3 regions of the Enterobacter ludwigii genome follow, and region 2 is predicted to be linked to each of the others. Evidence: predicted binding sites of a transcription regulator. Region 2 holds the regulator's gene; each other region holds the start of a gene.

Region 1 (7,355 bases), 1.3 Mb from region 2:
ATGACGAAGCGGTCGCACTGGCGAACGATTCCCACTATGGTCTGGGCGGCGCGGTGTTCAGCAAGGATATCGAGCGGGCGAAGAAAATGGCGTCGCGTATTGAGACCGGCATGGTGTATATCAACTGGCTCACCGATACCGCGCCAGAGCTGCCGTTTGGCGGCGTGAAGCGATCCGGTTACGGACGCGAACTGTCGGACCTGGGGATCAAAGAGTTTGTGAACCAGAAGCTGGTGGTGGTGCGTAAGTAACTCCGCGAATAAAAAACCTGCCATTCGGCAGGTTTTTTTTGGGGTTATTGCACTTCAATCTTGTCCCAGCCGCTTTTGAACATGCAGCTGTCGACTAAGGTATCCCGGCGATATTCATTCGCGTCTTCAACCGTGTAGCTCGTGGAAATATCCTTTTTCTTTTTCGATTTGTCCATTTTTTCCGAGCTCGAACCGGTCACAACATTGTCCGGGGGCAGATCAATCAGGGCCTGTGCTTCGCATTCCGTGAGCCTTTTATTCATCTCAGCGTCACTGACTCCCGGTTTCACCCATTTATACTGGACGCAACCGGTGAGCATAAGCGTGATGCTCAGAACGCAAAGCGCGGTAATGCGGTGTTTCATCAGAAGGTGACTCCACCGCCTACATATGCGCCGTCGATCAGCGTGTGGCCAGGACGACCGTCTTTGCCGTCAACGCTTACGTGACGATAACCCACTTTCAGCGTCACAGGCGTGATTGGCGTCCAGCTCACACCGCCGTTGGCTTCCACGTAGTTTTTCACGCTGTTGTTCAGACCTTCTGGTGCGGCATACCCTTCGCCAAACACGTGGATGCTGTCCGTCAGCGCAACGTTAATACCGCCACCGATAGGGAATGCCACGCCGTTATCGCCTTTTTTCGGGCCAAGGTAGATTGCTTTAGCACCGGCATTCAGCATCACCGGGCCCACTTCCAGGTTGTAACCGGCGCCAACGCCACCTGTTTGCGTGCCGTCGTCGGTGTTTTTGAGCCAGTTGCTTTCAAGGTACACGCCGGATGAGGATTTACCCATTTCCAGATTAAGGTTAGTAAAGTTTTTACCTTGCTCAATCGTGCCGCCCATAGCCAGTGCGGAACCCGACAGGACGGTCAGAGCAGAAAGAAGAAGAACATTCAGTTTTTTCATGTTTTATGCCTCGTCATTAATTTCATCTGAGGCCACCTTAACAAGCGATGTTTATGACTGCAAATGTGATTAAGGTCGTGTTTTTATGCTGTTTTTGTTAATGGCTGGCTTTTGAAATGTTGCTTTCATGTTTAGTTATCGCCGGGTCAATATGTATTACCTGGACGTTTAGGACAGGTTTAGTTTTTTGACTAAATAGACACTGAACGAGACAGAGGATAACCGTTTGACATGAATTAATTGGCTTTCTAATAATTTCCAGAAACATTTCAAATTTTACACTTCGTGGTTTAGTTTTACATTTCTGGCGGTTCACGCGCCTGCAATTGCCTGCCCGCGTATCTCTGCGGTGTCATTTTCCTGACACGTTTGTTCTTTACGTTGTTGGCTTCACTTTCTGGATACTAACAATATGAAAAGAAAAATTATTCCTGTGCTTATCGGTTGTGCGCTCTCTTTCTCTGGCCTGGCGGCGCAGCCCACGGCCGAGCACTATGTTGTCAGCTTCCCCGAAGGCACGCGCGTGAGCTACAGCGGCGCGTTTGCCGGTGCGTTCCCGAAGGGACTCCCGGTCGGGATTGGCTCTGGCCTGCTGTTTACCGGTAAACAGGGCGATACCCTGACGTTTGCGACCGTGACCGATCGCGGTCCGAATGCGGATTCGCCGAAAGTGGGGAAAGACGAAGCCAAAATCTTTGTCACGCCCGATTTCGCTCCGCTGCTGATGACGATTCGCGTACAAAATGGCAAAGCGGAGGCCGTCGATGCGCGCCCTCTGCATGACGATAAAGGCGCGATCAACGGTCTGCCGCTGCAAAGCGGCGTGATTGGCTCGACCAATGAAGTGGCGTTCAGTGACACGTTAAAGGTGCTGAAGGGCGACAATCGCGGGCTGGATACGGAAGGTATCACGCCGGACGGTAAAGGCGGTTACTGGCTGTGTGACGAATACGGTCCGTTCCTGATTAACGTCGACAGCAAAGGCAAGATCCTGGCGATTCACGGTCCGCAGGCGGCGGAAGGCGAGAAATCCATCGCGGGCGGCTTGCCGAATATTATTAAATGGCGTCAACCAAACCGGGGCTTTGAAGGCCTGACCCGTATGCCGGACGGGCGTATCATTGCCGCGGTGCAAAGCACGCTGGATATCGACGGCAAAAGCAAAAAACAGGCGCTGTTTACCCGCCTGGTGAGCTTCGACCCGGCGACCGGGAAAACCGCGATGTACGGTTATCCCATCGACAGCGAAGCCTACAGCAAAAACAGTGACGCCAAAATTGGCGATATTGTGGCGCTTGATAATCAGCACCTGCTGCTGATTGAGCAGGGCAGCGATAAAAACGATGGCATGCGCAACCTCATCTACAAGGTGGACCTCAGCAAGGCGAGCGATCTGACACGCTTCGATAAGCCGGGCGAATACCCGGAGTTTGATGACGAGAAGACGCTGGCCCAGCGCGGCATTACGCTGGCGGCTAAAACCCAGGTCGTGGATTTGCGCGCGCTTGGCTGGCAGCAGGAAAAGGCCGAAGGGTTAGCGCTGATTGACAACAACACGCTGGCGGTCGCGAACGATAACGACTTTGGCGTGAAGGTGGCGATGGAAAATCCGGTCGAGGGCAAGAAGCTCAAGGATTATCGGGTGAATTCGCAAGGTGCGCTCACGATTGATGATAAACCGGTTGCGACTACCCTCGCCGTGAAGCCGCTGGCGAAGCCGGCGTCAGAAAGCGAACTGTGGATTGTGACGCTGCCCGACGCGCTGAAATAATCTCACAGCCCTCTCCTCAACTGCGGAGAGGGCTGCGCTCGTACGGTTATTTGCGCAGTGCTGCAAACGCTGTCCGGATCTCGTCTTCCGGCAGCTGTAGCCCAATAAACACCATGACGCTTCGCGGTGTTTCATCTCCCCACGGTCTGTCCCAGTCCGCGCTGTACAGACGCTGTACGCCCTGGAACAGCAGGCGGTTCGGTTCGCCATCAATCCACAGCATCCCTTTGTAGCGCAGCAGCCTGTCGGCAAAAGAGAGCAGCAGGTTTTCCATGACGCGGGAGACGTCGCTGATATCCACCGGGTAATCCAGCTCGACCACAATCGACGAGACGTCGTTTTGCTTATCTGCCATAAAGTGGAAGCGCGGCGTTGAGGTGACATGCTCTTCCAGCATAAAGCCGTTGGTGTTGAACAGCTGCGAGAGGTCGATATCACCGTGCGTCGCGATGTAAATCGGCGCCCGCGAGTTGATACGCGTCAGGCGCTCGCGCAGTTTTTCGCTGTCGCCCGCCACGTCGGTTTTGGTCAGCAGGATGCGATCGGCGTAGCCCACCTGCGACTGGGCGAGGGTGAACTGGTTCATCTGTTCGTCGGCATGAACCGCGTCGACCAGCGCAATGACGCCGTCCAGCAGGTAGCGCTGGCAGAGGATCTCATGGGCGAAAAAGGTCTGAATAATCGGGCCGGGGTCGGCCATACCGGTGCATTCAATCACCAGGCGATCAAAATCGATTTCACCGCGATCGCGGCTGTCGAGCAGATCCAGCAGGGCATCTTCTAATTCATTCGAGCGGGTGCAGCAGATGCAGCCGTTAGTCAGGGTTTTGATCTGCGTGGCGCGATCGCCAATCAGCTGATCGTCGACCGAGACTTCGCCGAATTCGTTTTCGATCACGGCGATTTTGAAGCCGTGCTGCGCGTTCAGAATGTGGCGCAGCAGGGTGGTTTTACCGGCGCCAAGGAAACCGGTCAGCAGGGTGACGGCAATCGGGGTCATGGTCTCTCCTTTAGCAGCAGCGTACGCCGCCTTCTCCACTCCCGCCGTAGCGCGCTTCCTGACGCTCGCGGAAGAATTCGGTATAGGTCATGTACGGTTTATCCGGATGGTTGGTCTTCATATGCTCAACGTAGTTGTCATAGTCCGGAATGCCAATCAGCATTTTCGCCGCCTGACCGAGGTATTTTTTCGCTTCGCCTAAGTTACCAAACATTGTGCCTTCCAGATAGAAAAAGCCCGGCAGGGGCTGCCGGGCGTAGTTTCCCTTCACCCTAACCCTCTCCCGGAGGGAGAGGGATGCGAGGGCGGATTAGTGGTGTGAAGAGGTCTTCACGCCGCCTTCCGGTACCGGGACATACGGGGTTTCTTTATCCGTACGACCCTCGGCGTTACGCACGTTCAGCCAGGTTTTGATGCCGTAGAAGATGATGCTGTACACCACCACCAGGAACAGAATGCTCAGACCTGCGTTGGTGTAGTTGTTCACCACGATATGGTTCATGTTGGCAATCTGCTGGGCAGTGAGGTCCGCGCCGCCTGCGGCAATTTTCTCTTTGTACTGGTTAGCCATGAAGAAGAAGCCTTCCAGCTGCGGATTGGCGCTGAACAGTTTCAGACCAAGCGCCCAGGTGGTGCAAAGCAGCAGCCACAGCGCAGGGATCACGGTGACCCAGATGTATTTGGTGCGTTTCATCTTCACCAGTACAACGGTGCCAAGAACCAGGGCGACAGCGGCCAGCATCTGGTTAGAGATACCGAACAGCGGCCACAGGCTCTTCACGCCGCCCAGCGGGTCGACAACGCCCTGATACAGCAGGTAACCCCACAGACCCACGCAGCCCGCGGTTCCCAGAATACCCGCCACCAGAGAGTCGGTTTTCTTCAGGAACGGCACGAAGTTACCCAGCAGGTCCTGCAGCATAAAGCGTCCCGCACGGGTACCGGCGTCCAGCGCGGTGAGGATGAACAACGCTTCAAAGAGAATACCGAAGTGGTACCAGAAGCCCATGTCCGCCCACGGCAGCACTTTGTGGAACACGTGTGCGATACCCACTGCCAGCGTCGGTGCGCCACCGGCGCGGTTCAGGACTGACGGTTCGCCAATGTCTTTCGCGGTCTGCATGATCTGCTCAGGCGAAATCACGAAGCCCCAGGAGCTGACGGTTGCGGCAGCATGTGCGCTCGCATCTTTCAGCTGCGCCATGATCAGCGCCGCGTTATCACCGCCCATCTCATGCAGGTTTGGCATGGTAATGCCCAGGCCTGCCGGAGGGGTGTTCATCGCGAAGTAGAGACCCGGTTCGATGATGGACGCGGCAACCAGCGCCATGATCGCCACGAAAGACTCCATCAGCATTGCGCCGTAGCCAATCAGACGCGCGTCTTTTTCGTTAGCCAGCAGCTTCGGTGTGGTACCGGAAGCAATCAGGGCGTGGAAGCCAGAGACCGCACCGCAGGCAATGGTGATAAACAGGAACGGGAACAGCGCACCTTTCCACAGAGGACCGGTACCGTCGATGTACTGGGTCACTGCCGGCATTTTCAGATCCGGGTTAATCACCAGGATGCCGATTGCCAGACCGACGATAACGCCGATTTTCAGGAAGGTCGCCAGGTAGTCACGCGGTGCCAGGATCAGCCAGACCGGCAGCAGAGCGGAGACAAACGCATACCCAATCAGCGCGAAGGTGATGGTGGTGTCCTTGAAGGTCAGCGCCGGGCCCCAGTACGGGTCGTGCGCAATCACGCCACCGAAGTAGATGGATGCAACCAGCAGCACAATACCAATCACCGACACTTCACCCACGCGACCCGGGCGGATAAAGCGCATGTAGATACCCATGAACAGCGCAATCGGCACGGTAGAGCAGACGGTGAAGACCCCCCACGGACTTTCGGCCAGCGCTTTCACCACGATTAACGCCAGCACCGCGAGGATGATGATCATAATCAGGAAGCAGCCGAACAGTGCGATGGTCCCCGGCACGCGGCCCATCTCCTCTTTGACCATCTCACCCAGAGAGGCGCCGTTACGGCGAGAAGAGATAAACAGCACCATAAAGTCCTGCACCGCCCCGGCCAGCACTACGCCCGCGAGCAGCCACAGGGTACCAGGCAGGTAGCCCATCTGCGCGGCCAGAACCGGGCCGACCAGCGGACCCGCACCGGCGATAGCGGCAAAGTGGTGACCAAACAACACGTAGCGGTTGGTGGGCACGTAGTTGAGGCCGTCATTATTAATGACCGCCGGAGTGGCACGCGTCGGGTCGAGTTTCATGACCTTCTGCGCGATGTATAAGCTGTAGTAGCGATAAGCAACAAGATAGACGGAGACAGACGCAACGACGATCCACAGGGCGCTTACGTGTTCGCCCCGGCGTAGTGCGACAACCGCCAGACAAAAAGCGCCGAGGATCCCGAGTAACGCCCAGGGCACGTGCTTCAGTAGTTTTTTCGTATCCATAGTAAGACCTGGTTTTTTATGTAATGAAAAAGGGTCAGGGTTCGTTATGAGGAGGTATTGATTAATGCTGGAGCGATCGTGCCAGAACCACGCGCGTGTAAAGACAGGTAAATGAATGAGCGGTTGAAAGGACCAGGTGAGCGGTCAAAGAGGGCGGCGAGTGGTTCCGTCTCGCCGCCGCCGGGAGAAATTATGTGATTGAGATCACGTGGTTATCTGCTGTGCGCTCTACCGCCAGATAATTTTCCAGCGTTTTAAGCAGCTTCTCTTTTAGCCAGTTGGGCTCCAGAATTTGAATGTTCGGCAGCCAGTAGAACAGCAGCGGCAGGATCTGGTTCTCGTGTGCCGCCTGACAGCGCAGCGTGACGCCGTTGTACTGCTCACCGACAAGCTCTTGTTCCGGCAGCAGGTCGCGGCGCATAAAGTAATGTGAAATAGTATCTTTAATGAATATTTTCACTTCGAAAGTGTCTTCCGACACCCACGGATCGCGGCTTTTTTCCAGCAGCCCGAGCGCATTTTCTTCCGGCGTGAAGGTTTTTTGTTGAATATCAAACCAGCTAATCTGACTCAACGAGAAGGATTTTAGCCGGCTATTCTCGGTGGCTTGTAAATACCATATATTTTTATTGTTAATGAGTTTATAGGGATTAATCAGGCGGGTTTTACCCTTATAAACGATCTGGCATACATTACGATTCTTAATCGATTTCTCGATTTTCGATAAATAGCGACGAATATCACGTTCTACCGTGTGCTCTGCTTCGTTGCCAAGAATAAGAATATGATTTTCGTCAACGCGTGTTTCAAGTTTCTGCCAGAATTCCGTATTTCTTTCCGGGAAAAAGCTATCGGCATTCAGGAAGTTAGCAATCGTGTGATGTAATCCTTGTCCACCGGGAGATTGTGCGGAGTGGATCAGACGATACAGTCCGTTACCGGTATGTTCCACAATAGGT
Region 2 (7,355 bases):
GGCGCGGTCGGAAGGTCTGGCATTGAGGAAGGCGGCAAATTGCCCCTGAGAGAGCAGCATTGAGCGGGTAAAACGGCCATAATCCAGCCCGGTGAGGGCGGCCGTTTGTTCCAGTTTATCCGACACTTTGTCGGCCAGAATTTTACCGTCCTCACAGCGTGCCAGCTCGACGCGTGGGGCCTGAAGATTACCGTCGGGCTGATTTCGCGCGCGGTTCTGACTCCAGAAAGCGCGATAGGCAATACCTTTGACTTCAAACTCAACTTCGGCAAGGCATTCGGCCGTGTCGCGCGTCATCAAATCGTTTTGTGCCTGGGAGACTTTCTGCAGACGCGGCGTTTCGTGATACAGCGCCAGACAAATGGCGTCGAGCAGGGTCGTTTTCCCTGCGCCGGTAGCCCCGGTAATCGCAAACAGTCCGTTGCTGGCAAACGGCTCCGCGGTAAAATCGATTTTCCACTCACCCTTCAGTGAGTTGAGATTTTTCAGACGCAGGCTGAGGATTTTCATGCGTTTTCTTCCTCATCGTTCAGGGCATGCAGGGTGTGCGTAAACAGCTCGTTCAGCCGTGCGCGTTTCGCGTCGTCAATCTCCTCGTGGGAGAGCCGGCGTTCAAAGACCTCTTCCACCCTGAGTTCGCTGAGCGTTTCGCGCTGAGCGCCGAGCAGAATTTTCTCGCGCTGCTCGCGGCTGCGGCGCACCAGCAGCACCTCTACCGGCAGGTCTTCCGTGAGTACCTGAATTTTACGCTGTACATCATGCAGGTAGTCGGCGCTGGCGATCTCAATATCCAGCCAGACCGGCGGGTTTTGTTCCACGCCGCGCCACTGTTCAAGCTGGGCGGTGATGGCGTCCAGATCGCCTTTCAGCACCGCCAGCGGCTGGGTGACGGGCACTTCCAGCGTGTCAACGGCGCTGAGCTTGCCGTCGCTAAAGCTCACCAGATGGACACTTTTGGCTTTGCCGGTCTCATCAAAACTCAGCGAGATGGGCGAGCCGCAGTAGCGAATGTGCTCGCAGCCGCCGATAACCTGCGCCCGGTGGATATGCCCGAGGGCAATATACTCCGCGGGCGGGAAGTTTTGTGCCGGGAAAGCATCCAGCGTGCCAATATAAATGTCACGCACCGCGTCGCTTTTGCTGGCCCCAACGGTGGTGAGGTGCCCGGTGGCAATCACCGGAATCGCCTGGTCACCGCGAAGGGCACAGGCCTGGGCATGCTGCTGGTGGTAATAGTCGGTGATAGCCTGCAGCAAATGCTGCTGTTTTTCAGCGCCGGAAAGCCCCGCCTGGCTTTGGACAATATCGCGCGGGCGTAAAAATGGGATCGGACACAGTACCGCACCCGGCGTCCCGTCGCGCTTTTTCAGGATCTGCGGCGCATGTCCTGCGCTGGCCACCACGGTAGTATTGAGGAACGCCAGAATATCGCGGGATTCATTTAACGTTGCGACGGAATCATGGTTGCCGGCAACAATCACCAGATGACAGCCCGTTTGCTGCAGATTGACGACAAAACGGTTATATAACTCGCGCGCATAGCTGGGGGGCGAGCCGGTATCGAAGATGTCACCCGCTACAATAATGGCGTCTACCTCATGAGAGCGGGCCGTATCCAGCAGCCAGTTCAGGAACGCTTCGTGTTCAGCCGCCCGGCTTTTGCTGTAAAAATTTTGACCCAGATGCCAGTCAGAGGTGTGTAGTATGCGCATTGCTGATCCGTGGCGAAAAAGAGAAAGCAGGATTATAAACTGTCAGGGAACAGAAAATAACCGCTGTAATAAAACAACAGTTTGCCCTTTATAGTGGTACTGTTTTTCATAAATCTGTCATAAATCTGACGCATAATGACGCCGCATTACAAACTTGTAACTTAAATAAGATAAAACAGGGCAAAGTATGGCGAGACGTATTCTGGTCGTAGAAGATGAAGCTCCGATTCGTGAAATGGTGTGCTTCGTGCTCGAGCAAAATGGCTTCCAGCCGGTTGAGGCGGAAGATTATGACAGCGCGGTGAACCAGCTGAATGAACCCTGGCCCGATCTGATTCTGCTCGACTGGATGTTGCCTGGCGGCTCCGGGCTGCAGTTTATCAAACACCTGAAACGTGAAGCGCTAACCCGCGACATACCGGTTGTGATGCTCACGGCGCGCGGTGAAGAAGAGGATCGCGTACGCGGTCTGGAAACGGGGGCGGACGATTACATTACCAAACCGTTCTCACCGAAAGAGCTGGTTGCCCGCATTAAAGCCGTGATGCGCCGCATTTCACCGATGGCGGTGGAAGAGGTGATTGAGATGCAGGGACTGAGCCTTGACCCTACCTCACACCGCGTCATGACCGGTGAAAATCCCCTCGATATGGGGCCTACCGAATTTAAACTTCTGCATTTCTTTATGACTCACCCGGAGCGCGTATACAGCCGCGAACAGTTGCTGAATAACGTCTGGGGAACTAACGTGTATGTCGAAGACCGGACGGTTGACGTACATATCCGCCGCCTGCGAAAAGCGCTGGAACTGAGCGGCCACGATCGCATGGTGCAGACGGTCCGCGGCACGGGTTATCGTTTTTCAACCCGTTTCTGAACAATGACAGGAGTGTGACGCGTGCTGGAACGTCTGTCATGGAAAAGGCTCGTCTTTGAACTGATCTTATGCTGTATTCCGGCCTTCATTCTGGGGGCCTTTCTTGGATATTTGCCGTGGTTTCTGCTGGCGTCGGTTACCGGGCTTCTGATCTGGCATTTCTGGAACCTGCTGCGCCTCTCGTGGTGGCTGTGGGTTGACCGAAGTATGACGCCTCCGCCGGGAAGCGGAAGCTGGGAGCCGCTGCTGTACGGTCTGCACCAGATGCAGATGCGTAACAAAAAGCGGCGTCGGGAGCTGGGAAGCCTGATCAAACGCTTCCGTAGCGGCGCTGAGTCGCTGCCGGATGCTGTCATTCTGACGACCGAAGAAGGGACGATCTTCTGGTGTAACGGCCTCGCGCAACAGCTGCTGGGCCTGCGCTGGCCGGACGATAATGGCCAGAACATCCTCAACCTTCTGCGTTATCCCGAGTTCACGCTGTACCTGAAAAAGCGTGATTTTACCCGCCCCCACAACCTGAAGCTCAATAATGGGCGCCATCTGGAAATCCGTGTGATGCCTTACAGCGACCAGCAGTGGCTGATGGTTGCCCGTGATGTCACCCAGATGCACCAGCTGGAAGGGGCGCGACGCAACTTCTTTGCCAACGTCAGCCACGAATTACGCACTCCGCTGACGGTGCTTCAGGGGTACCTGGAGATGATGCAGGAGCAAACGCTGGAAGGCGCGCCGCGCGAGAAAGCGTTGCATACGATGCGTGAACAAACGCACCGTATGGAAGGGCTGGTGAAACAGCTGCTGACGCTCTCGAAAATTGAGGCCGCCCCCTCGCTGGCATTGAATGACACCATTGATGTGCCGATGATGCTGCGGGTGGTGGAGCGCGAAGCGCAGACGTTAAGCCATAAAATGCATCAGCTGACCTTCGAGGTCGACAACACGCTCAAGGTGCTTGGCAGCGAAGATGAGCTGCGCAGCGCCATTTCCAATCTGGTGTATAACGCGGTGAATCATACGCCAGCGGGGACGGATATCGTGGTGCGCTGGCAGCGCACGCCAACGGGCGCTGAGTTCAGCGTAGAGGATAACGGGCCGGGGATCGCACCTGAACACATCCCGCGTCTGACCGAGCGCTTCTACCGGGTGGATAAAGCGCGCTCACGGCAGACCGGCGGCAGCGGTCTGGGGCTGGCTATTGTGAAACACGCGGTGAATCATCATGAAAGCCGTCTCGATATTCAAAGCACGCTGGGTAAGGGAACCCGCTTCAGTTTCGTTATCCCGGAACGATTAATTGCCAAAAAGATCGCCTGACGACAGGCGTGTCAGTTTACCTTTCCACGGGCCAGCGTTTGCTGGCCCGTTTGCTTTGCAGTCAAGCGAAACGCGGCTGAATATTATACGGCTGGCTGTTTTTTGTTCGCATGATTAGCCATGGGTTTTTCTTATAATTAGCGTATTGTGCTGATCTGATTTTTGATGCTGGCATATTGTTCTGGTTTCACGATCCCATCTTGCCTTTAAACGTTATAAGCGTTTAAATTGCGCCCCAGATACTGTCATACCGACTGTATTTGCGTGGTAAATCGAAAAACTATTCTTCTCCACGCCAGGACGGGAGCATATCCCGCTGAAATTGAGCAAATTTTCCGCTGTATCGTCCCGTCAGGGATAGCGAAAATCTCAATGTTTTCAACACCACATCCACAGGCAGTAAGGTTTTATGACCCATCACTTAAAATCGCGTGACATCATCGCGCTGGGCTTTATGACATTTGCGCTGTTCGTTGGCGCAGGCAACATCATTTTCCCTCCAATGGTTGGCTTACAGGCGGGTGAACACGTCTGGACCGCTGCGTTTGGTTTCCTGATTACTGCTGTGGGTCTGCCGGTACTGACCGTCGTCGCGCTGGCGAAAGTCGGTGGTGGCGTTGATAGCCTCAGCACCCCGATTGGCAAAGTGGCCGGCATTCTGCTGGCGACCGTCTGTTATCTGGCCGTTGGCCCGCTGTTTGCGACCCCGCGTACCGCGACCGTATCCTTCGAAGTGGGGATTGCCCCGCTCACTGGCGATGGCGCGATGCCGCTGTTTATCTACAGCCTGATCTACTTCGCGATTGTGATTCTGGTTTCCCTCTATCCGGGCAAGCTGCTGGATACCGTGGGTAACTTCCTGGCTCCGCTGAAAATCGTGGCGCTGATTGTGCTGGCGGTTGCGGCCATCGTCTGGCCCGCAGGCCCGATTAGCGATGCGATGGACGCCTATAAAAACGCCGCGTTCTCCAACGGCTTTGTGAACGGCTACCTGACGATGGATACGCTGGGCGCAATGGTGTTTGGTATTGTTATCGTGAATGCCGCACGTTCCCGCGGCGTAACGGAAGCGCGTCTGCTGACTCGCTACACCATCTGGGCTGGCCTGATGGCCGGTGTGGGGCTGACGCTGCTGTACCTGGCGCTGTTCCGCCTGGGCTCAGATAGCGCCATACTGGTCGATCAAAATGCCAACGGCGCGGCGATCCTCCATGCTTACGTACAGCACACCTTTGGTGGTGCGGGTAGCCTGCTGCTGGCGGTACTGATTTTCCTGGCGTGCCTTGTCACCGCCGTGGGGCTGACCTGCGCCTGCGCTGAGTTCTTTGCTCAGTATCTGCCGCTCTCTTACCGCACGCTGGTCTTTATCCTGGGCATCTTCTCCATGGCGGTGTCAAACCTCGGTCTGAGCCACCTGATTCAGGTCTCTATCCCGGTGCTGACGGCCATCTATCCGCCGTGTATTGTGCTGGTGGTGCTGAGCTTCACCCGCCCGTGGTGGAACAACTCGTCGCGAATTATTGCGCCAGCCATGTTTATCAGCCTGATTTTTGGTATCCTTGACGGGATTAAAGCATCCGCCTTTGCGCAAATACTGCCAGCCTGGACACAGCGTCTGCCGCTGTCCGAGCAAGGCCTGGCCTGGTTGATGCCTACCGTTGTTGCACTGGTTCTGGCCATTATCTGGGATCGTGCTGCAGGGCGTCAGGTCGCATCGAACGCCCATTAATCAACGGCAACAAACTGTTTAACCACGGGGCTTAAGGCCCCGTGGTTTTTTGTTTTTTTCGAGTTGAATGGCAAGATTTAAATGGAAAGCACTAACAAACTCAAACGTGGACTCAGCACCCGCCACATTCGCTTTATGGCGCTGGGATCCGCTATCGGTACCGGTCTTTTTTATGGCTCGGCAGATGCCATTAAAATGGCCGGTCCCAGCGTTCTGCTGGCCTACATCATCGGTGGCGTGGCCGCGTATATTATCATGCGCGCCCTCGGGGAGATGTCGGTTCACAATCCGTCTGCCAGTTCGTTCTCGCGCTATGCGCAGGAAAACTTAGGCCCGCTGGCGGGCTTCATCACCGGCTGGACCTACTGCTTCGAAATTCTGATTGTGGCTATTGCCGACGTTACCGCCTTTGGCATCTACATGGGCGTCTGGTTCCCCGCGGTTCCGCACTGGATCTGGGTGCTGAGCGTGGTGCTGATCATCTGTGCCGTCAACCTGATGAGCGTGAAGGTGTTTGGTGAACTGGAGTTCTGGTTCTCCTTCTTCAAAGTTGCCACCATTATCATCATGATTATCGCGGGCTTCGGGATCATCATCTGGGGTATCGGCAACGGCGGTCAGCCAACGGGGATCCATAACCTCTGGAGCAACGGCGGCTTCTTCAGCAACGGCTGGCTCGGTATGGTGATGTCGCTGCAGATGGTCATGTTTGCCTACGGCGGGATCGAGATTATCGGCATTACCGCCGGGGAAGCGAAAGACCCGGAGAAATCCATTCCGCGCGCCATCAACTCAGTGCCAATGCGTATTCTGGTGTTCTATGTGGGGACGCTGTTCGTCATTATGTCCATCTACCCGTGGAACCAGGTGGGCACTAACGGCAGCCCGTTTGTGCTGACCTTCCAGCATATGGGCATCGCGTTTGCCGCCAGCATCCTGAACTTTGTGGTGCTGACCGCCTCGCTTTCGGCAATCAACAGTGACGTCTTTGGCGTGGGCCGCATGCTGCACGGAATGGCGGAGCAGGGCAGTGCGCCTAAGGTGTTTGCCAAAACCTCTCGTCGCGGCACGCCGTGGGTGACGGTAATGGTGATGACCGTAGCCCTGCTGCTGTCGGTCTACCTGAACTACATCATGCCGGAGAATGTGTTCCTGGTGATTGCGTCGCTGGCGACCTTCGCGACCGTGTGGGTGTGGATCATGATCCTGTTGTCGCAGATTGCGTTCCGTCGCCGTCTGTCACCGGAAGAGGCGAAAGCGCTGAAGTTCAAAGTGCCGGGTGGGGTGGTGACAACCGCTGTCGGTCTGGTCTTCCTGGTCTTTATCATCGCCCTGATTGGCTATCATCCGGATACCCGTATCTCCCTTTACGTGGGCTGTGCGTGGATCGTCCTGCTGCTGCTGGGCTGGATGTTCAAATGCCGCCGCGACCGTCAGCTGGCGCAGGCACAGTAATCTTCCCTCTCCCCGCAGAGGGACTGGAAGGAGGCATCCGCTCACGCTGATGCCTCCTCCCCCGTCCTCCTCCCTCAATAAACCTCGTCATGATGAGCTAACCTTAACCACCCTGTGGCAAGGTGACGTCAATTTCATCAAAGGGGATTCGTGATGTTAAACGCCTGGCACCTTCCGGTTGCCCCATTTGTTAAGCAAAACAAAGACAACCTTGTGATTACGCTCTGGCTGGCGGGGGAAAATCAGCCTGAACGCGTGACGCTAC
Region 3 (7,355 bases), 880 kb from region 2:
GCCAGCTTCCCGCGATCGTAATCGCAGAGCTTTTTCTGTAACAGGAGGATTAATTCATCGATAGGAGAGACGTGAGCAAAATGGAGCACCGGCTCTTTCTGACCCGGCGTATGACGGATCAATGTCGGAAGCGCCGTCATCGGGCGGTTGCGGTTCGGCAACACTTCGGTTCCGACAATGGCATTAATGGTGGTCGATTTCCCCGCTTTCATGGTGCCCACAATTGCCAGCACCATTTCCAGACGGGTTATTTTCCGTAATTCATTATTCAGCATAGCCTGCTGGGCTTCGACACCCCGCGCACTAAAATGCAAAGGTAAGACGTTGTTCTTTTCACCCGTAATGGCTGCGGCGGTGCTTTCCAGCTTCGCCGTCGGCATTGATTTCAACGTATCAAGATTTTGCAGGGCGAGCTGTAACAAACGCTCTGCTTCCTGGCTTAATTCAAAAATGGTCTGTGTGTGCATGATAAAAGCCTTTCCTTAACGCAAATTTATTACTTTTATTAAGCCACTGGTTTTAATTATGTTGTTCAGGCTTATATGATCACGTGTGGAAAACATGTTCACCGAAATATAACTGATTGAAGATAATCAGAAATAAATCGCTATCCTTGCATGGCGTGTAAAGCTTCCCCTCTGGCATGACAGCCAAAAGATAAAAGCCTGGCCCATTTTTAAGAAACTTCAGGATATATCATCATTATTTACCCACCTAAAAAGAGAGGTAATGCGTCACCGCCATAAGATATGAATGACGGGGAAGTCAGGAGATAAATAACAATGTGTCGCTTCACCTTATCCGAAATGGAGGTGCGTAGCAATTTGCTGCAATAAAATATTCGATATATTTACTGCCATTTCTTTCCACCGTGTTAATGCCGTCAGCATCGCTTAACTGACTGACAGGAAATGTCACTGGCGACACGCTTTTTGCTTTTTTTTTTAAATAGAATATCACCGACAACGGTGTGGATTTGCGTTATACTTGCCCCCTTTTTCGGCACCCAGCCGTCATTTTGCTGGCACTTTCCAGCGTGTTACGCACTTTTTGAGGATACCCTTATGCAACTCCCACACTGCCCGAAATGCAATTCTGAATACACCTATGAAGATAATGGCATGTTCATCTGCCCGGAATGCGCTCACGAATGGAATGACGCCGAGCCGTCGCACGATACTGATACGCTTGTTGTAAAAGATGCGAACGGTAATCTGCTGGCTGATGGCGACAGCGTCACCGTGATTAAAGATTTGAAGGTTAAAGGCAGCTCTTCCATGCTGAAGATCGGCACTAAAGTGAAGAATATCCGTCTGGTAGAAGGCGACCATAATATTGACTGCAAAATTGACGGCTTTGGCCCGATGAAACTGAAATCAGAGTTTGTGAAAAAGAACTGATTTACCCGCCCGGTGGCGCTTCGCTTACCGGGCTGGCGAGAACTACACTTAACGGGCTCTTCTTACGTGAGGTATAGATTATGCCGTTAAGTCCCTACATCTCTTTCGCCGGTAACTGTGCCGAGGCCTCCGCCTTTTATCAGCACGCCGTCGGCGCAGAGCTCCTCTATAAAATCACCTTCGGTGAAATGCCAAAAGGCGACAGCAGCGAAGAAGGCTGTCCGTCTGGCATGCAGTTTCCGGATTCGGCGATCGCCCACTCGAATGTTCGCATTGCGGGCAGCGATATCATGATGAGTGATGGGCAGCCGCCCGGCAGCAAAGCGCAGTATGCCGGGTTCACGCTGGTGCTGGACACCCAGGACGTGGCAGAAGGCAAACGCTGGTTCGACAATCTGGCCGCGGAAGGCCATATCGAAATGGCCTGGCAGGAGACCTTCTGGGCGCACGGTTTCGGTAAAGTCACCGACAAATACGGCGTACCGTGGATGATTAACGTCGTTAAGCAACAACAGTGACCTTCTGGCGGTGGGCAGTCTGCCCCCGCCTGTCATCAAACTCCCCTGAACTCTTCAAACTCCCGCAACCGAGACTTAACCCAAATGTCATATTGATGCGCCAGCATGAGGCCACATTTATTGTGAGGCCCAGCATATGCAAACTGTTATCCGCGTCGAGAAACTGAGCAAGACCTTTCATCACAACAAGGCCCTGCATGCCGTTGATCTGACCGTCCAGCAGGGCGAAATGGTGGCGCTCCTGGGGCCATCCGGCTCTGGTAAATCCACCCTTATGCGTCATTTAAGCGGCCTTATCACCTGTGATAAGACCTCAGAAAGCCACGTCGAGCTGCTGGGCAACACCGTGCAGCGTGCAGGACGCCTGGCGCGGGATATCCGCAAAAGCCGCGCCCAGACGGGCTATATCTTCCAGCAGTTCAACCTGGTCAATCGCCTGACGGTACTGGAGAACGTGCTGATTGGCGCGCTCGGCAGCACCCCGTTCTGGCGTACCTGTCTGCGCTGGTTCTCCCCCTCTCAAAAGCAGGAAGCGTTGCAGGCGCTGACCCGCGTCGGAATGGCGCATTTCGCCCACCAGCGCGTCTCCACACTTTCCGGTGGACAGCAGCAGCGCGTGGCGATCGCCCGTGCCCTGATGCAAAAAGCGCAAATCATTCTTGCCGATGAACCCATCGCCTCGCTGGACCCGGAATCGGCTCGCATCGTGATGGAAACCCTGCGCGACATCAACCTCAACGACGGCATCACCGTAGTGGTGACGCTGCACCAGGTGGACTACGCCCTGCGCTATTGCGAGCGCATCGTCGCGTTGCGTCAGGGGCATGTGTTCTTTGATGGCCCAAGCCATCAGTTTGATAACGACCGTTTCGACCATCTCTACCGCAGCATTAACCGCGTCGAAGAGAACGCGCAGGCTGCTTAATTAAAACCGATCCGAGGAAAGTACATGAGCTACAAAGCCGTTGCCGCGCTGGCGTTTACCAGCATGTTCAGCATAAGCACTCTGTTAAGCCCTGCGTACGCCCAGGAGCAGGAAAAAGCGCTGAACTTTGGCATTATTTCGACGGAATCACAGCAGAACCTGAAACCTCAGTGGGAACCGTTCCTGAAAGATATGGAAACCAAACTGGGGATCAAAGTGAACGCCTTCTTCGCCCCGGACTATGCGGGCATCATCCAGGGGATGCGCTTTAACAAAGTCGACATCGCCTGGTACGGTAACCTCTCCGCCATGGAAGCGGTGGATCGCGCGAACGGCCAGGTCTTTGCCCAGACCGTTGCCGCGGATGGCTCTCCGGGTTACTGGAGCGTGCTGATCGTCAATAAAGACAGCCCCATCAACAACCTGAACGACATGCTCGCCAAACGTAAAGAGCTGACGTTTGGTAACGGCGATCCCAACTCCACCTCTGGTTTCCTTGTGCCGGGCTATTACGTCTTTGCTAAAAACAACGCCTCTGCCAGCGAGTTTAAGCGCACCGTGAACGCCAGCCATGAAACCAACGCGCTGGCCGTGGCCAATAAGCAGGTGGATGTCGCCACGAATAACACCGAGAACCTCGACAAGCTGAAAACCTCGGCACCGGACAAGCTGAAAGCGCTGAAGGTTATCTGGAAATCCCCTCTGATCCCGGGCGACCCCATCGTCTGGCGCAAAAACCTGTCTGAGACCACCAAAGACAAGGTGTACGACTTCTTTATGAATTACGGCAAAACGCCGGAAGAAAAAACGGTTCTGGAACGCCTGGGCTGGGCACCTTTCCGCCCGTCAAGCGACCTGCAACTGGTCCCGATTCGCCAGCTGGCGCTGTTTAAAGAGATGCAGGGCGTGAAGGACAACAAGGGCCTGAAGGAGGAGGAGAAGAGCAGCAAAGTGGCTGCGATTCAGGCTCAGCTCGAAGACCTTGACCGCCTGACCGCGGCGCTCGGCGCCATGAGCAGCGTGAATAAAGCGGTGCAATAACGCTTACCGCCCTCTCCCGGTGGGAGAGGGCATTCAGACCAAAGGGGCACACATGCAAACCATCACCCTCCCACCGCCGAAACGCAGCTGGTTCTCGCTTTTTAGCTGGGCCATTTTGCTTGCGGTGCTCGTTATCTCCTGGCAGGGCGCGGAAATGGATCCGCTGCTGCTGTTTAAAGATGCCGGCAATATGGCCACTTTTGCCGCCGACTTCTTCCCGCCTGATTTCAGCCAGTGGCAGGATTACCTCAGTGAAATGGCGGTCACTCTGCAAATCGCCGTCTGGGGCACCGCCCTGGCCGTCATCCTTTCTGTTCCGTTCGGCCTGATGAGTGCCGAGAACATCGTACCGTGGTGGATTTACCAGCCGATGCGTCGCCTGATGGACGCCTGCCGCGCCATTAACGAAATGGTCTTTGCCATGCTGTTCGTGGTGGCCGTCGGCCTGGGTCCGTTCGCCGGGGTGATGGCGCTGTTTATTCATACCACCGGCGTGCTCTCCAAGCTGCTCTCCGAGGCGGTGGAAGCTATTGAGCCGGGCCCGGTCGAAGGGATCCGCGCAACGGGCGCCAACAAAATTGAAGAGATTCTCTTCGGCGTACTGCCCCAGGTGATGCCGCTGCTGATCTCCTACTCCCTGTACCGTTTCGAATCCAACGTTCGTTCCGCCACCGTCGTCGGCATGGTGGGTGCAGGCGGTATTGGCGTCACGCTGTGGGAAGCGATTCGCGGGTTCCAGTTCCAGCAAACCTGCGCCCTGATGGTGCTCATTATCATCACCGTCAGCCTGCTGGATTTTATGTCTCAACGTTTGCGTAAGCACTTCATCTGAGAAGCGAGGCTTTGATTTGTATGCACTTATCCAGACATCCGACCAGTTACCCTACCCGCTGGCAAGAGATAGCGGCAAAGCTCGAGGTGGAACTTCGCACCCACTACCGCTGCGGAGACTACCTGCCTGCCGAGCAGCAGCTTGCCGACCGCTATGAAGTGAACCGACACACGCTGCGCCGCGCCATTGATCAGCTGGTCGAGCGCGGCTGGGTGCAGCGCCGTCAGGGCGTCGGCGTGCTGGTGTTGATGCGTCCGTTTGACTATCCGCTCAATGCGCAGGCGCGTTTTAGCCAGAACCTGCTGGATCAGGGCAGCCACCCGACCAGCGAAAAACTGCTGTCGGTGCTGCGCCCGGCCTCAAGCCACGTTGCGGACGCGCTGGGCATTCAGGAGGGCGACAATGTCATCCACCTGCGTACCCTGCGTCGGGTCAACGGCGTGGCGGTGTGCCAGATAGACCACTACTTCGCCGACCTGGCGCTGTGGCCGGTGCTGCAAAATTTCTCCAGCGGCTCGCTGCATGATTTTCTTCAGGATGCCACGGGCATCTCGCTTAAACGTACCCAGACGCGCATCAGCGCCCGCCGCGCGCAGGCCAAAGAGAGCAAAGTGCTGGAGATCCCCAACATGGCTCCGCTGCTCTGCGTACGTACCCTCAACCACCGTGACGGCGAAATAGACGCGACGGAATACTCCGTCAGCCTGACCCGCGCCGACATGATCGAATTCACCATGGAGCACTGAATGCATTTCGACACCTCCACCCGCCAGCGCTGGATGGGCGTTCTGGCGCACAGCCAGCCCGCTGCGCTTTCGGACCGCATACAGGCGCTGAATCTGACGCCGGAATATGACCTCATCCGCGCGCCGGAAATCGGTCTGGTGCAGATCCAGGCACGTATGGGCGGTACCGGTGAGCGCTTCTTCGCCGGCGATGCCACCCTCACCCGCGCAGTGATCCGCCTGAACAGCGGCACGCTGGGCTACAGCTACGTGCTCGGGCGCGACAAACCACACGCCGAACGCTGCGCGGTGATTGACGCCCTGTTACAGGAACAACCTCATTTCCAGACCCTGATGGAAACCCTTATTGCCCCGCTGGAAGCCGACCGTGCTGCACTGATTGCCGCCCGCCAGGCCCAGATAAACACCAGCCGGGTCGACTTCTTTACGCTCGTTCGCGGAGATAACGCATGACGCTTCAACCCGCTTTTACCCTGGCCGTCCAGGATGCCCAACAAAGTTTTCGTCGCCTGCTGAAAGCCATGAGCGAGCCGGGCGTCATCGTCTCGCTGCATCAGCTCTCTCAGGGTTGGCTGCCGCTGAATCTGGCGACCACCAGCGTACTGCTGACGCTCGCCGACAACGACACCCCGGTGTGGCTCTCTGGCGCGTTATCGAATGATATCGCCAGCCAGAACCTGCGCTTTCACACCAACGCCCCGCTGGTTGAACAGCCCCGGCAGGCGGTGTTTGCCGTGGCCGACGAGCAAATCAGCCACGAGCAGCTTAATGCCCTGAGCGAAGGAAGCGCGGTGGCACCGGAGACCAGCGCCACGCTGATTTTGCAGGTATCAAGCCTGAGCGGTGGCCGCATGCTGCGACTCACGGGGGCGGGTATTGCCGAAGAGCGCATGGTCGCGCCACAGCTGCCGGAGTGCATCATTCATGAACTGACTGAACGCCCGCACCCGTTCCCGCTCGGTATTGACCTGATCCTCACCTGCGGAGAACGCCTGCTGGCCATCCCTCGTACCACTCATGTGGAGGTGTGCTGATGTACGTTGCCGTCAAAGGGGGCGAGAAGGCTATCGCCGCCGCCCATGCCTTGCAGGCGCACAGACGACGGGGTGATGACGCGCTTCCCGAGCTCAGCGTCACCCAGATTGAGCAGCAGCTCAATCTGGCCGTCGACCGGGTAATGACTGAAGGCGGCGTCGCTGATCGCGAACTGGCGGCGCTGGCGCTGAAACAGGCCAGCGGCGACAACGTCGAAGCCATCTTCCTGCTGCGTGCTTATCGCACCACACTGGCGAAACTGGCGGTGAGCGAACCGATCAATACGGCAGAAATGCGTCTGGAACGTCGTATTTCGGCGGTCTATAAAGACATCCCCGGTGGCCAGCTGCTTGGGCCCACCTATGACTACACCCACCGTCTGCTGGATTTCACCCTGCTGGCGAACGGCGAAACGCCCCAGTTGAGCACCTCGGATGCAGAGCAGGTTCCCTCCCCGCACGTTTTTAGCCTGCTGGCGAAACAGGGTCTGGCGAAGGCCGAAGACGATACTGGCGCGCAACCTGACGACATCACCCGCACGCCGCCGGTTTACCCCTGTTCACGCTCGTCGCGCCTGCAGCAGCTGATGCGCGGCGACGAGGGGTATTTACTGGCGCTGGCCTACTCCACCCAGCGTGGCTACGGCCGCAACCATCCGTTCGCGGCGGAAATTCGTAGCGGCTACCTTAACGTCGAGATCGTGCCCGAAGAGCTGGGTTTTGCGGTGAACGTCGGCGAACTGCTCATGACCGAATGCGAAATGGTGAATGGATTTGTCGCCCCCGAGAACGAGGCCCCACATTTTACCCGCGGTTACGGGCTGGTGTTCGGCATGAGTGAGCGCAAGGCGATGGCGAT

What was found. Region 2 encodes PhoB, which activates phosphate uptake and scavenging genes when phosphate is short. Its sites were predicted from a motif close to CTGTCATAAAACTGNCNNAT; they were not measured.
Region 1: a site for PhoB is predicted at 1,511-1,530, ahead of BH714_RS17595 (esterase-like activity of phytase family protein). Genes of this name have one in related genera too.
Region 3: a site for PhoB is predicted at 1,948-1,967, ahead of phnC (phosphonate ABC transporter ATP-binding protein). Genes of this name have one in related genera too.

Annotation. Positions count from the first base shown of each region.
Region 1 covers NZ_CP017279.1:3,735,828-3,743,182, forward strand. The annotation lists gene BH714_RS17580 (NAD-dependent succinate-semialdehyde dehydrogenase) at 1-251, shown strand, start outside; gene BH714_RS17585 (hypothetical protein) at 296-616, opposite strand; gene BH714_RS17590 (YfaZ family outer membrane protein) at 616-1,161, opposite strand; gene BH714_RS17595 (esterase-like activity of phytase family protein) at 1,574-2,932, shown strand; gene yjiA (GTPase) at 2,979-3,932, opposite strand; gene BH714_RS17605 (YbdD/YjiX family protein) at 3,943-4,146, opposite strand; gene BH714_RS17610 (carbon starvation CstA family protein) at 4,243-6,396, opposite strand; gene BH714_RS17615 (helix-turn-helix transcriptional regulator) at 6,587-7,355, opposite strand, start outside.
Region 2 covers NZ_CP017279.1:133,030-140,384, forward strand. The annotation lists gene sbcC (exonuclease subunit SbcC) at 1-510, opposite strand, end outside; gene sbcD (exonuclease subunit SbcD) at 507-1,712, opposite strand; gene phoB (phosphate response regulator transcription factor PhoB) at 1,900-2,589, shown strand; gene phoR (phosphate regulon sensor histidine kinase PhoR) at 2,611-3,906, shown strand; gene brnQ (branched-chain amino acid transporter carrier protein BrnQ) at 4,316-5,635, shown strand; gene proY (proline-specific permease ProY) at 5,717-7,090, shown strand; gene malZ (maltodextrin glucosidase) at 7,244-7,355, shown strand, end outside.
Region 3 covers NZ_CP017279.1:4,115,364-4,122,718, reverse strand. The annotation lists gene crfC (clamp-binding protein CrfC) at 1-467, opposite strand, end outside; gene BH714_RS19360 (zinc ribbon domain-containing protein YjdM) at 1,065-1,400, shown strand; gene yjdN (VOC family metalloprotein YjdN) at 1,481-1,918, shown strand; gene phnC (phosphonate ABC transporter ATP-binding protein) at 2,055-2,843, shown strand; gene phnD (phosphonate ABC transporter substrate-binding protein) at 2,868-3,884, shown strand; gene phnE (phosphonate ABC transporter, permease protein PhnE) at 3,937-4,716, shown strand; gene phnF (phosphonate metabolism transcriptional regulator PhnF) at 4,737-5,462, shown strand; gene phnG (phosphonate C-P lyase system protein PhnG) at 5,463-5,915, shown strand; gene phnH (phosphonate C-P lyase system protein PhnH) at 5,912-6,496, shown strand; gene BH714_RS19320 (carbon-phosphorus lyase complex subunit) at 6,496-7,355, shown strand, end outside.